Enteractinococcus fodinae: one gene and its partner. The protein of the gene in region 2 interacts with the protein of the main gene of each other region in a pairwise test. Links are inferred from orthologs where the notes say so. Each region holds a gene or a part of one and is shown on either strand. Other genes may lie near its edges.

Evidence for each region. The genes of interacting proteins can lie anywhere in the genome.
Region 1: the proteins of pcrA (region 2) and lpdA interact in binary tests that used the Escherichia coli proteins (3 or more experiments, as listed by UniProt). The link is inferred for Enteractinococcus fodinae from one-to-one orthologs.

The regions. Positions count from the first base shown.
Region 1 is NZ_JAVDYJ010000001.1:1,652,666-1,657,928, reverse strand. The notes cover bases 1-2,803. They hold lpdA (dihydrolipoyl dehydrogenase), read right to left. Parts: upstream 2,188-2,803; coding sequence 814-2,187; downstream 1-813. Other genes in these bases: J2S62_RS07715 (leucyl aminopeptidase), read right to left, coding at 2,461-2,803; sucB (2-oxoglutarate dehydrogenase, E2 component, dihydrolipoamide succinyltransferase), read right to left, coding at 1-732. Outside these bases: more of J2S62_RS07715, read right to left, coding at 2,804-4,014; J2S62_RS07710 (PAC2 family protein), read left to right, coding at 4,173-5,263. UniProt on the Escherichia coli protein: Lipoamide dehydrogenase is a component of the glycine cleavage system as well as of the alpha-ketoacid dehydrogenase complexes.
Region 2 is NZ_JAVDYJ010000001.1:2,073,401-2,081,432, forward strand. The notes cover bases 2,099-5,210. They hold pcrA (DNA helicase PcrA), read right to left. Parts: upstream 4,842-5,210; coding sequence 2,355-4,841; downstream 2,099-2,354. Other genes in these bases: sucC (ADP-forming succinate--CoA ligase subunit beta), read right to left, coding at 2,099-2,191; J2S62_RS09660 (hypothetical protein), read left to right, coding at 5,010-5,210. Outside these bases: sucD (succinate--CoA ligase subunit alpha), read right to left, coding at 92-1,009; more of sucC, read right to left, coding at 1,028-2,098; more of J2S62_RS09660, read left to right, coding at 5,211-5,678; J2S62_RS09670 (protein kinase domain-containing protein), read left to right, coding at 6,088-7,035; J2S62_RS09675 (Dps family protein), read left to right, coding at 7,220-7,738; J2S62_RS09680 (GlxA family transcriptional regulator), read right to left, coding at 7,801-8,032. UniProt on the Escherichia coli protein: A helicase with DNA-dependent ATPase activity. Unwinds DNA duplexes with 3'-5' polarity. Translocates on single-stranded DNA with 3'-5' polarity. Initiates unwinding more efficiently from a nicked substrate than double-stranded DNA.

The DNA of each region.
Region 1 (5,263 bases), 420 kb from region 2 along the record:
TGCTTCTTCTTGAGGTGCATCGTCTTGAGCTTTTTCTTCCTGCGGTTCTGAATCTTGCGCAGGTTCAGATTCTGATGGCGCGCTGTCGGAGGAACCGATGAGGGCAAGGACTTCGCCGACTTCAATATCTTCGTCTTCTTGGACTTTGATTTCCAACAGGGTGCCCGCTACCGGTGATGGAATTTCAGTGTCGACCTTATCGGTAGAGATCTCTACGATCGGTTCATCGACTTCAACTTCGTCGCCAACTTCTTTCAGCCAGCGGGTGATGGTGCCTTCGGTGACGGATTCACCAAGTTCTGGCAACTTCACTTCTTCAGCATCTCCCGATGCAGCAGGTGCTTCTTTTGCGGGCTCTTCTTCAGCAGTTTCTTGCTGTGCTGGCTCATCTTGTTCAGAAGTGTCTTCAGCTGGTTCTTCTTCAGCAGTATCCTCTTCAGCGGGAGCTTCTTCGTCGGCTGAGTCGTCTGCAGGCTGGTCGGATGCAGACTCATCGGCATCGCCGACAACGGCTAAAGCCTCGCCAACTTCAATGTCTTCGTCTTCCTGGACCAGGATTTCCAGTAGGGTCCCGGCGACAGGGGAGGGGATCTCAGTGTCGACCTTGTCGGTTGAGATTTCCACAATCGGTTCGTCGACCTCGATGGTGTCGCCGACTTCTTTGAGCCAACGGGTTACGGTACCTTCAGTAACCGATTCGCCCAGTTCTGGCAGAGTAATGGTTTCAGACATGCCGTCCGGTTTCCTCTCTATTCCTCTTCGAATGCTCACACGTTCGGTGCTTGATGCGTTGGTGGCAAGCCACCAGGTGGACTAGGCGTGCAACGGGAACCCGTTGAGCATCATTGCTGCTTCACCCAGCGACTCGTTTTGCGTTGGGTGAGCATGGATGAAGTGGGCGACGTCCTCTGGGTATGCTTCCCAGTTGACGATCAGCTGTGCTTCACCAATTTGTTCCGAGATACGATCGCCGATTCCGTGGACTCCGACAATTGGTCCATGTTTCTGACGAACCAACTTGATGAGACCGCCGGTGCCGATAATCGATGATTTACCATTCCCGGCCAGGTTGTACTCGACCGTTTCGACGTTGTCTTTCCCGAATTCTTCTTGAGCGGCTGGCTCTGTCATTCCCACGGAGATAATTTCTGGGGTTGTGAACGTCACTCCGGGAATATTGCGATCTTCGACCTTGAGCGGATTGTTGCCCATAATCTCTTCGATCACGAAGTTACCGTGTTGGTAGCCACGGTGTGCCAACTGCTTGCCTTTGACGATGTCACCAATGGCATAGATATTGCCCACGCCGGTGTGCAGGCGATCATCGACGGCGACGTGGGCGCCGTCCATGGAGACACCGACATCCTCATAACCCATATTTTCAGTATTGGGTTTGCGACCGGTGGCGACAAGGCAAATTTCTGCTTCGAATTCCTTGCCATCAGCGAGGGTGACTTTGACGCCATTGTCGGTTTCTTCAACGTTTTCGAAGAAGACGCCGAGATTTGATTTGATCCCGGCCTTGCGGAAGTTCCGAGTCAGTTGCTTGACGATCGTTGGATCCTCGTTGGGTACCAGCGAATCGAGGCCCTCGATGATGGTGACCTCCACGCCGAATGAGTTCCACGCCGAGGCGAACTCGGAACCAATGACCCCGCCGCCAAGCACAATGGCTGATTTTGGTGTGTAGTCGAGTTCGAGGGCTTCGGTAGAAGTGAGCACGCGGTCGGAAATGGTCAAACCCATGGTGTTGGAAACGGAACCCGAGGCGAGGATGATGTGTTTTCCGGTGTAGACGGTGCCATCCACATCGATCTGATTCTCGGAAACTAACCGACCGTTACCAGCAATGGTGGTGACTTTGCGCATTTTCAATAGGCCTTGCAGACCTTTGAATTTACCGTCGACAATATTGTCTTTGTATTTCCGAACGGCCGCCATGTCGACGCTATCGAACGAGGCTTTTACGCCGAATTTCTCAGAGTCTTTAGCCGCGTTAGCAACTTCAGCTGCGTGTAAGTAGGCCTTGGTTGGAATACAACCCCAGTGGAGGCAAGTGCCACCAACCTTGTCTCGTTCAATGAGACCAACGGTTAGTCCATGGTGTACGGCGCGCAGGGCCGCACCATAACCGGCGGATCCACCGCCGAGAATTAGTACGTCGAATTCTGTAGCGGTTTCAGTCACGATTGATGCTCCTCATCTGTGCGGAGGTTCGCCCCGCATTGTCCTCGTCTGTGGTTTCCAACCATGCGTCCGGTTTCTGCTCAATCTGGAGTTACCAGGGCAGTTTGGACACTTCTACTTAACCTTATAGGCTCGCTGACCCCTTGATCCATAACCTGTACCACGTTAACTTTTGTCAGCCGACTGAAGCTAGAAAACCCGCAGTGACGTATGGCATCAATCTGCGTCGGGACCGCTTTGAGCTAACGGTCCCGACGCAGTAATTAGGTGCTGTTATTGTGCTCGATTGGTGACAAATTCCACGAGCGTGCGAACCATGGTTCCGGTTGCGTCTTTCGGGGTGTAACCTCTCGGCGAGGAATCATTGAAGGACGGTCCCGCAATATCCAGATGTGCCCATGGCGTCTCTCCGACGAAGTCGCGTAAGAACGCTGCTGCGCCCTGCATTCCACCGTACCGTTCGCCGGTGTTTTTCATATCGGCAACGTTAGAGTCGAAACCTGCACGAGCTTCTTCTGGAATCGGCACCTCGACCACCGTCTCACCGGTGGTGGCTGCAGCTTGGGATAGCTCGGCTCGCACTTGCTGTGCGCCCATGAGGCCGGTGGTGCGGTTTCCAAGAGCTACCATCGCTGCGCCGGTCAATGTGGCGATATCAACCACCACGTCAGGGTTTTCCTCAGTGGCAGCCACGAGGGCGTCAGCTAAGACCAGACGGCCTTCGGCATCAGTGTTCATGACCTCGACGGTGGTGCCACCCCGAATGGTGAGGATATCGGATGGTTTGATTCCGGTACCCGAAGGCATGTTCTCCGCCATCGCTAGCCAGCCGGTGACCTTAATATCGAGGCCCAGCTCCGCCACGGCATGGACTACGGCACCGACAGTCGCGGCGCCGGCCATATCCGATTTCATGGTTTCCATCGACCCGGCAGGTTTGAGCGAAATGCCACCGGTATCAAACGTAATTCCCTTGCCAACCAGAGAAACGTGACCCTTGGCGTTGGCTGGGGCGTATTCCAGTTTGACTAACCGTGGGGGATTAGCTGAGCCTTGACCGACACCCAGGTGCCCACCGAAGCCGCCTTCCGCTAAGGCGGCTTCATCGTAAATGGTGACGTTGATTTTCGAGTGGTCGACTAGCGCTTCGATCTCGTCAGCGAAGGTCGCGGGATAGAGGTGAGAAGGTGCCGTATTGACTAGATCGCGTGCAATGAATGTCGCACGAGCAACGATTCCGGCGCGTTCAACCAGCGCATCGGCGTCGGCCACCGAAGCAAGAATCTGCAGCTCGGTCGTTGACGAAGCGTCCGTCTCCTCATCGTTCGAAGATTTGTAGCCCGCAAATGAGTACGTGCCAAGCGTGGCACCCTCGGCAATCGCTGTGACGCGCGCGGCGCTATCAGCTGGTAATGCGATAGTGATCGGGGAGTGGCCGGTGAGTTTCGCGGTGGCTGCGCCAGCGGCACGACGGAGGGCTTCAGCAGACAAGGTGCCGGGAGCGGAGTTATCAAGCTGCGGTGTACCCTGTGGTGGAGTTTCCGTGGACCCCAACCCAGTGAGCACCACGACCTTGGCCTCAAAATCGGTTGCCGAGCCAGCGACCTTCGCTACTTCGTCAAGTTTCCCTTTAAAGCCCAGTGCTTCGAGCTGCTCTTGCAACCCTGCGACAGTGTTTTCATCGAGGCCTGGAGCCACGATGACGGGGCCATCATCGGTGGACTGCACCCCGACCACGAGCGCGTCGGTCGAGTCAAGGGTATCGATCGCGGTCAGTTGAGCGGTAAAATCCGCAATGAAATCTGTGGCGGCGGCGTTTTGGGCCACGTAATCACGTCCTTTTGATAACGGAATAACAATGGATGGTCACTCCATCATAACGAGGCAGCCCCGAAACGGTGACGGAATAAGCGGTGGATCCACTACGTTGTGCTCAATAGCGTCTAATGTTGGAAGACACCATCCCGAAACAGTGAGGAATTTGCATGCTTGATCCGATTGATCTCATCCGATTGTCGTCTTCAGCTAAAGAACTCCTCTCTGGAACACAAGCTCGTGATGCATCGGACGAGGAAGGCCCCGCATTACATGGCCTAGACCTCCTGGTCGTGTTTTCGGGCTACTTGGACGCCGGCAACGTATCTACTCAGCTAGAAAATGTCTTATTGGAGCGTTTGGATCATCAACGGATCGCCACGTTCGACACGGACCAGTTGCTTGACTATCGGGCCCGGCGACCGCACTTGCGCTTCGATGGCGAGCAATTCTTCGACTACGAAGCTCCGGAATTAGAGTTACACCTGCTCAAAGATCAGATGCAGAAACCCTTCCTCATGCTTAGTGGGCCAGAGCCGGATTATCAGTGGGATCGCTTCGTCGCCGCCGTCATGCTCCTGGTAGAACAACTCGAAGTCAACCTCGTCACCTTTGTCGATGCGATCCCATTGCCAGTTCCTCACACCCGCCCTCTCGGTGTGACAACACACGGGAACGCACAGGAACTTCTCGAAGGGTTAGCCACCTGGGCTCCAGAAGGCCGGATCGCCGCCGGTGCGGCGCAGCTTCTTGAATTACGTGCTGCTGAGGCAAGACACAAAGTGAGCGGATACACCCTTCATGTGCCCCATTATCTAGCGGACGCCACATATCCCCAAGCTGCTGTAGCGGCCCTGGAGTATGTCGGAGCCGCAATGGACTTGATGCTGCCCAGTGAAGAACTGCGTGAATCGGGTCGGGAAGTGGAGCGACAGATCGCCGCACAGGTGCAAAACCGACCAGAAATCTCTGCAATGTTGGAGCGCTTGGAAGAGCGTTTTGATGCCTATGCGCAGGAGCACCAAGCCCGGAGTTTATTGCTCAAACCGAATGAGCAGATGCCAGATGCCGATGAGATTGGTTCAGCGGTCGAGTCTTACTTGAGTGATCATGCCCAACGCGATGATGCTGGCCTAGATGCAGATGATCATTCCGCACTACTGGATAGCGGCCAACTCGAACAAAAACGCCCCTCCACGGACCCCATGCGGCCCTCGCGCTCAGAGGTCGATCCAGAATCGTTAGGCTTTGTTGCCCCAGA
Region 2 (8,032 bases):
GGGTCGCAGAACAGAAGTTGCGTTAACCACCACCGGAGTCCAAGCGCTCAGGCTTAGACTCCGGTAAGGGTGTTTTGGCGATCAGGGAAGCTTAGAGGTTTTCCATGATCTTGCGCATCTTGTCAGCGGCTTCGGTTGGGGTCTGACCAACCTGAACGCCTGCTGCTTCGAGGGCTTCTTTCTTGGCGGCTGCGGTACCGGAAGAACCGGACACGATCGCACCGGCGTGACCCATGGTCTTGCCTTCTGGTGCGGTGAAACCAGCGATGTAGCCGACAACTGGTTTGGTGACGTGGTCCTTAATGTACTCGGCGGCCTTTTCTTCGGCGTCGCCACCGATTTCACCGATCATGATGATGGCTTTGGTTTCATCATCTTTCTCGAAGGCTTCCAGCGCGTCGATGTGGGTGGTGCCGATGATGGGGTCGCCACCGATCCCGATCGCAGTCGAGATACCGATACCGGACAGCTCGTGCATCATCTGATAAGTCAGGGTTCCCGACTTCGAAACCAGACCGATGGGTCCGGTGCCGGTGATGTTGGCTGGGGTAATACCGGCCAGCGCAACACCCGGGGTGATGATACCGGGGCAGTTTGGCCCGATGATGCGTGTCTTTGGTTTCCCATTGGCATCGACGTTGGCCTGGGAGGCTGCGAAGAATTCGGCGGTGTCCTGAACAGGGATACCTTCGGTGATGACAACCAGCAGTTCGATTTCGGCTTCGATGGCTTCCATCGCAGCGTCTTTCGCGAACTTCGGTGGCACAAACATCACCGAGACGTTCGCGCCGGTTTCTTTCATCGCTTCTTCAACGGTGCCATACACGTTCAGTGAGACGTCGTTGCCGTCGGCGTCGACGTGCTCAACGGTTTCGCCTGCACGACGAGCGTTGACACCACCGACGATGTTGCTACCGGCTTTGAGCATCAGTGCGGTGTGCTTGGTACCTTCGCCACCGGTAATACCCTGGACGATGATCTTGGAGTCTTTATTGAGGAAAATCGACATTTTCTGTGTATCCCGTCCTTATTTATTCGCCAGCTCGGCAGCTTTGTCAGCGCCTTCGTCCATGGTGGCCGCGATAGTGACCAGCGGATGGTTGGCTTCGGCCAGAATGGCGCGACCTTCTTCAACTTTGTTTCCGTCGAGACGCACAACGAGTGGTTTCGTTGCGGAGTCCCCAAGGATGTCCAGGGCTTGGACAATACCGTTGGCGACCTGGTCGCACGCGGTGATGCCGCCGAAGACGTTGACGAAGACGGAGTTGACGTCTGGGTCGCCCAGGATGACATCCAGACCATCGGCCATGATTTGGGCGTCTGCGCCACCACCGATGTCTAGGAAGTTGGCTGGCTTGACGTTGCCATGGTTTTCACCAGCGTATGCAACGACGTCCAGGGTGGACATAACAAGGCCTGCACCGTTACCGATAACACCGACGTTGCCTTCGAGCTTGACGTAGTTCAAGCCTTTGGCTTCCGCTTTGGCTTCCAGTGGGTTCTCGGTGCGCTCATCGACGAGCTTGGCGTGCTCTGGCTGACGGAAGTCAGCGTTGTCATCCACGGTGACTTTGCCGTCGAGGGCAATGAGTTTGCCTTCACCGGTCAGGACCAGTGGGTTGACTTCAACCAGCGTGGCATCTTCTTCTTTGAAGACTTCGCCGAGTTTTACCAAAACTTCGGCGATGTCGCTTTGCATATCTGAAGCGAATTTCGCTTCGGCAGCAATCTTTTCTGCAACCTCGCGGTTCAAACCGGTGGTTGGTGAGACCTCAACCCGAGCAAGATCTTCCGGACGCTCTTCGGCCAGCTGCTCGATATCCATGCCACCTTCTACCGAGGCCATGGCCAGGTAGGTGCGGTTGGCACGATCCAGCAAGATCGAGAAGTAGTATTCCTCTTTGATGTCGGCGCCTTCGGCGATCATCACCTGGTGTACGGTGTGACCTTTGATGTCCATGCCAAGGATCTCTTTGGCATATTCATAGGCTTCGTCAGCAGTTTTGGCGACTTTGACACCGCCGGCTTTACCGCGGCCACCAACTTTGACTTGGGCTTTGACCACGGTGACGCCACCGAGTTTTTCGGCGGCGGCTTTTGCTTCTTCCGGGGTTTCGGCAACGATCCCAGCGAGCACGGGTACCCCGTGTGCTTCGAAAAGATCGCGTGCCTGGTATTCATACAGGTCCACGGGTTTGCAGTCCTTTTACCTCGACAACGATTGAATGAGATACCCGGTTTCAGAATCTCAACCGGGCACCTACGAGTTCGGCAGCATGCCTGAGAACTCCTAACGCCTTACCATAGTGCACGGCCAGACGTCTTCTAGAACCATGACCAATTGTTGGTGGGATTTATACTTTTTTTATTGGCGCATAGCGCAGCAGTAAGCGCTTTTCGGACTCCGCGAACTGGACGACGGCCACGGCCTTATCTCCGGCCCCCTGGACTCCGGTGACGACACCAGTCCCGAAGGTTTTGTGTTCCACCGTGTCACCGGCGGCAACTGCAATGACTTCTTTATTCGGGTTCACCTTGGTGCGATTATCGGGTTTGGTCACACGAGCGTTTTCTTGCGCCGGCGTAATCCCTTCGGTTCCTGCTTTACCGTAATTTTGTGACGCGGTGGAGGCACCCCAGTGCGAGCCGCTGAAGCGTTGCGCGTCCCGGTAGCGGAAGCCACGAACGCCGGTATCTTGGCCGAAGCCAGCGAGCCCACCGCCAAACCGTGAGGTTGATGGTGAGCCTTTCCCTTCGCGTTCCCACTCAATGAGTTCGGCCGGAATCTCGGCTAGGAATTGGCTGGCCGGGTTGAACTGGTGTTGGCCCCACATACTGCGTGATTCCGCCCGCGTCACATAGAGGCGTTCTCGGGCACGGGTCAGCCCCACGTATGCGAGTCGGCGTTCTTCGGCCAGTTCTTTTTCATCAGCCATCGATCGGGCGTGCGGGAAAACGCCGTGTTCCATACCGGTCAAAAAGACCACCGGGAATTCGAGGCCCTTGGCGGTGTGCAAAGTCATGAGGGTGACTTCTCCCATATGGTCGGCTAGGGCTTGGCCTTCGGCATCCGTGGCATCAGGAAGCTGATCAGCATCGGCCACCAGTGCGACTTGTTCTAGGAAGTCTCCCAGGGTGCCTTCGGGATTGGTTTTGTCGAATTCTCGCACCACGCCCACCAACTCACCGAGGTTATCCGCGCGGGATTCGTCTTGGAAATCTTTGGAGTTTCGCAAAGTCTCGAGCATGCCGGTTTGTTCCAGTACAGCTTCCAGCACGGTGGCCACCGACTCGGTTTGAGCCAATTGGCTGAGATCGTCCAGCATCTGGGTGAACTTATTGACCGCGTTCAGCGAGCGCTTGGCTAACCCACCGGGTGCGTTTTCCGCGTCACGCAAGGCTGCCATGAATGTTGATTGTTGGCGGGTCTGATGTGCTGCGACGGCACCTTCAGCTCGGTCGCCAATCCCGCGTTTGGGTTCATTAAGAATCCGACGCAAGTTGACGTCGTCAGCAGGGTTCTCCAAGACGCGCAAGTAGGCCAGCGCGTCTTTGATTTCTTTCCGATCGTAGAAGCGCGTGCCACCCACCACGCGGTATGGGATACCCGAAGCGATCAGGCGTTCTTCAATGGACCTCGACTGGGCGTTGGTGCGGTAGAAAATCGCCATGTCGGCTGGACGATAGTTGTGATTATCTATCAGATCGTCGATTTTTTCGGTGATCCATTGGGCTTCACGCGATTCAGTTTCCGCTGCGTAGCCGATGATTTTTTCGCCACTGCCAACAGCCGTCCACAGCCGTTTGACCTCTCGCGATGGATTTTGGGCGATGACTGCGTTGGCTGCATCCAAAATGTTCTGGGTGGAGCGGTAGTTTTGTTCCAGTCGGATGACCGTGGCATCTGGGTAGTCGTGTTCAAAGTCGACGATATTGCGAATGTCAGCCCCGCGGAAGGCATAGATCGACTGATCTGAGTCGCCGACGACCGTCAATTGTCCACCCTCAGTTTCGACGCCCGGTGGTTCTCCGGGGGCGCCGGTGAGTTGACGAACCAGCCGGTACTGGGCGTGGTTCGTATCCTGGTATTCGTCGACCAGCACAAACCTGAATCTGCGCCGGTAGTTATCCAAGATCGCCGGGAAAGCATCGAACATGTGCACCACATTGGCGATGAGGTCATCAAAGTCCATCGCATTCGCGGTACGCAGCCGGGAAGTATATTCCTTATAAATCTCGGCAACCGCCTGGTTCCAGGGGTCCCCGCCGACGGTGGAGGCGAAAGCCTCATCGTCCACCAATTCGTTTTTCAACGATGAGATCTTGTTCCGGATCGCGCGGGGTGCAAAGCGTTTGGGGTCCATGTCGGCGTCTTTGGCGATTTGGGTGATCAGCCGCAGCGAGTCGGTGGCATCGTAAATCGAGAAATTCGCCTTTAGGTCAATGTGGGGCGCTTCGCGACGCAAGATACGCACGCAGGAGGAGTGGAACGTGGAGATCCACATCCGTTGAGCTGTCGTGCCAACGAGTTCGCCGATGCGCTCACGCATCTCGGCTGCGGCTTTATTCGTAAACGTGATGGCCAAGAATTCGTGGGGTCGGGCATCGCCGGTCGCCAGGAGATGGCCGATACGGTGGGTCAACACCCGAGTTTTGCCGGACCCTGCGCCTGCCACGATCAGCAGCGGTCCGCCTCGATGCACCACGGCTTCGGCTTGGGCATCATTGAGTCCAGCAACCAGTTCCTCCGCAGAAGAACGATGGGGCACAGCTAAAGCGTCGGTCGCTGCTGGGGTGCCAAAAGCGGGGGCAAAACTGGGCAAAGAAGTCTGGTGGGCCATGATGTATCAGTCTAACCGCTGGGGCTGGTTATACCGGTGCCTGTTCGCCGGCTGTGGAGAACACCAAAACCGGCCCGGGCCAGAACTCCACTAAGATGGCAGGTAGTTTCAGCCCCCTTGCCCTTGGCCGTAGACCAAGGCGGGTATGTACACACTGCCGGAGGACGCGTGGCCAGAAGAAGAGCGAAAGATTACCAACAGCAGCAGCCCGATAACCGTAAACAGAAACCCGAGCGTCCACGGCTGACGAAAGCCCAAATCAAAGAAGATATCCACCGGGCCAACCGCCAAGAAGGTAGTCCCGGCATCTTGGTGTTTGCGGTGTTGGCCGTGACAGCGTTCATCGCGTTTTACTACCACATTTTGGCGCTTCAGGGCATGGAACAGCTCACCGGTGGGGTCTCAATGTTGGACCATCGCCTTGGCGGTTTTGATGTCGCAGACGTGGAACAACTGTCGGGACGAATGGATGAGGCTGCGATGGGCCAATATAACTTCGTGCATATTACCGCCGGGCGAATTTTCCCGATCATGATGGCACTCAGTGTCATCGTGGTTGCGGTGTGGACCTTGCGTTCCAAGCTTGCTAAATGGATAGCCGCGATCGTTGGCGTTGGATACGCTGCCTTGGAGATCTGGGCTGCCATCACCCGCGAGACAGCTCTACTCGACACCACCGAAGCTAATGTCGCCCTAGCGTCCTCGCTGACCATCGCTCAGTGGTTGATCCTGACGTTTTTAGTAATTGGCATTGTGGTGATGCTGATTCTGAAGTTCATCGGCAGAAACAGTCCCGGTCTGGAGACTTCCCTCGACCCTGACCGCGAGATCCCCTAATATCGCTGATGGCAGGCTGGAAGAACGGTGGTCACTTTTTGGCCACGTCGGTCACAGCCTGCTAGGCTAACTTCGTTGCAATAGCAACGATGCCTCCGTAGCTCAGTAGGATAGAGCATCCCTCTCCTAAAGGGAAGGTCGTCGGTTCGATTCCGGCCGGGGGCACAACTTCCGCATTCGCCGACGAATCACAGTTCTGCCGAGACGTGGCTGAGATCTCAGCGTATATGCGCCGATGAGAGACGCAGCGCTCGCGCCCGGGACCATGCATTAATCGTTCCTACCAGATGACGATCGGTTCCGGAATCGATCGACCTGAAGCTACACTGGCCTCGAAAGCGTTGGTATAACAAGCCGGAGGCATCCCACAGGCAACGAACCGGTGCGATCCCACAGGAACGAGGCTACTGTGACTGATCGAATCTTAGGGACTGACGGTGCAGTCATGTCTCGTGCTCAGCCACCTCAGACACGTTCTGGAGACACCCGCGACGGTGGCCGCCGACTCCCCCGTGGCCGATACCGCGTGGGCAAGCTGCTCGGACATGGTGGATTGGCAGAGGTCTATCTCGCCGACGATACGGTCCTGGATCGCCAGGTCGCCGTCAAGGTCTTACGCGCTGAAAGACTCAACGAGCCCGGCATGGTTGAGAGGTTTCAGCAAGAAGCCGAGACGATTGCGGGTCTCGACCACCCCGGCATCGTGTCTGTACTGGCCGGCGGTGACAATTTCGTCACCGACCCGCAAAGTGACCTCGCGGGGCGTCCCTACATCGTGATGGAGTACTTGGACGGGGCCACCTTGCAAGCACGGCTCAACGAGCAGACCAGCGCTCCGGCAGGGCTCAGCGTCGATGAGGCCTTACGCATTATGTCCCAGGTTTTGGCATCGTTGGCTTACGGGCACGGCCAAGGCGTCGTGCACGGAGACGTGACAGCCACGAACGTTATGCTCACGACCACCGGGCTTGTGAAGTTAATCGACTTTGGTAGTAGCGCTCAGGTGGTGACCGAAAAGGGCGCTACGATGCCGCTGGCTCACGATGCTACTCTGCGCTACGTCCCGCCAGAGCGCGCGCAGGGAGAACTGTTTGATGCACGAGCAGATCTGTATTCTGCTGGATGCCTGCTCTATGAGCTGCTCACCGGACGCACCCCCTTTGCTGGACCGTCACCGGTCGACTTGGCGCACCAGCATGTGCATCAACAACCCGAACCCCCGTCCACGTATTGTCAGCAGATTGACCCCGAACTTGACGCCGTCGTCTTGCGTTCACTAGCGAAGTCCCCCGAAGCACGCCACCAAAGCGCCCAAGATTTTCTCAACGAGCTGTGCGCCACGCGTTATGCCCGATAGCACATATAGCTCCCTGAAAGCCTGTCAGGGGACCTTGTGGCTGGCCGTGGATTCGACCGGACTCGTTCAAGAGGTCTTGCGGCGATAACAGAAAACCTATTGAGTAGATATAGAGAACTCGGGCATACCCCTGCCCGAGCCCTGCAACGCGACACCTCCGTTGTACGCATCAGAAAGGTGACTCATGACTGAAAATTACGCAGACTACACCGCACCAGGCATCGACATGGAAGACGGCCATCGGGTAACCGAGATCCTTCAGACCCGTCTTCATGCGCTCAATGATCTTCACCTCACCCTGAAGCACGCCCACTGGAATGTTGTGGGACCAGAATTTATTTCGGTCCATGAAATGCTCGATCCGCAGGTGACCGAAGTCCGCAACTGGGCCGATACTGTCGCCGAACGTATCGCAACCATGGGCGTTTCTCCCAAAGGCACACCCGGATCTATCGTTACCGGACGCACTTGGGACGACTACCCGCTAAACCGTGCCTCAAGCCTAGCGCACATTACTGCCCTGAACCAGGTGTACACCGATGTCATTAAGGACTTCCGCACAGCGATTGCTGAGACCGGGAAAGTCGACCCGATCTCTGAAGATGTCCTGATCGAGGTAACGCGCGGCTTGGAACTGTTCCAGTGGTTCCTGCGCTCCTTTATCACCAAGTCGGATGGCTCATTAGACCCCGTCTCCGAATAACAAGAACATAGCACCGCGCAGGTGCTCTTGCTCCCTGAAGATTGCCGCAACCATGGCAATGTTCAGGGAGCTTCTTCTTGTCCGCTGCGCTGTTGCGATGAATTCAACGTGGTGCCGAAGCGCTGCCGAAACGCTGTTGGTGTGGTGCCTAATTGCCGCGCAAAGGCGTGCCGCAGTGTTTCATCGGTGCCAAACCCGCACCGCAATGCCACCTCGGTGATCGGATGCCCTTCGAGAATGAGGTTGCGTGCCGCATCTACGCGTACCTTTTCTACCCACTGAGAGGGGCTCACG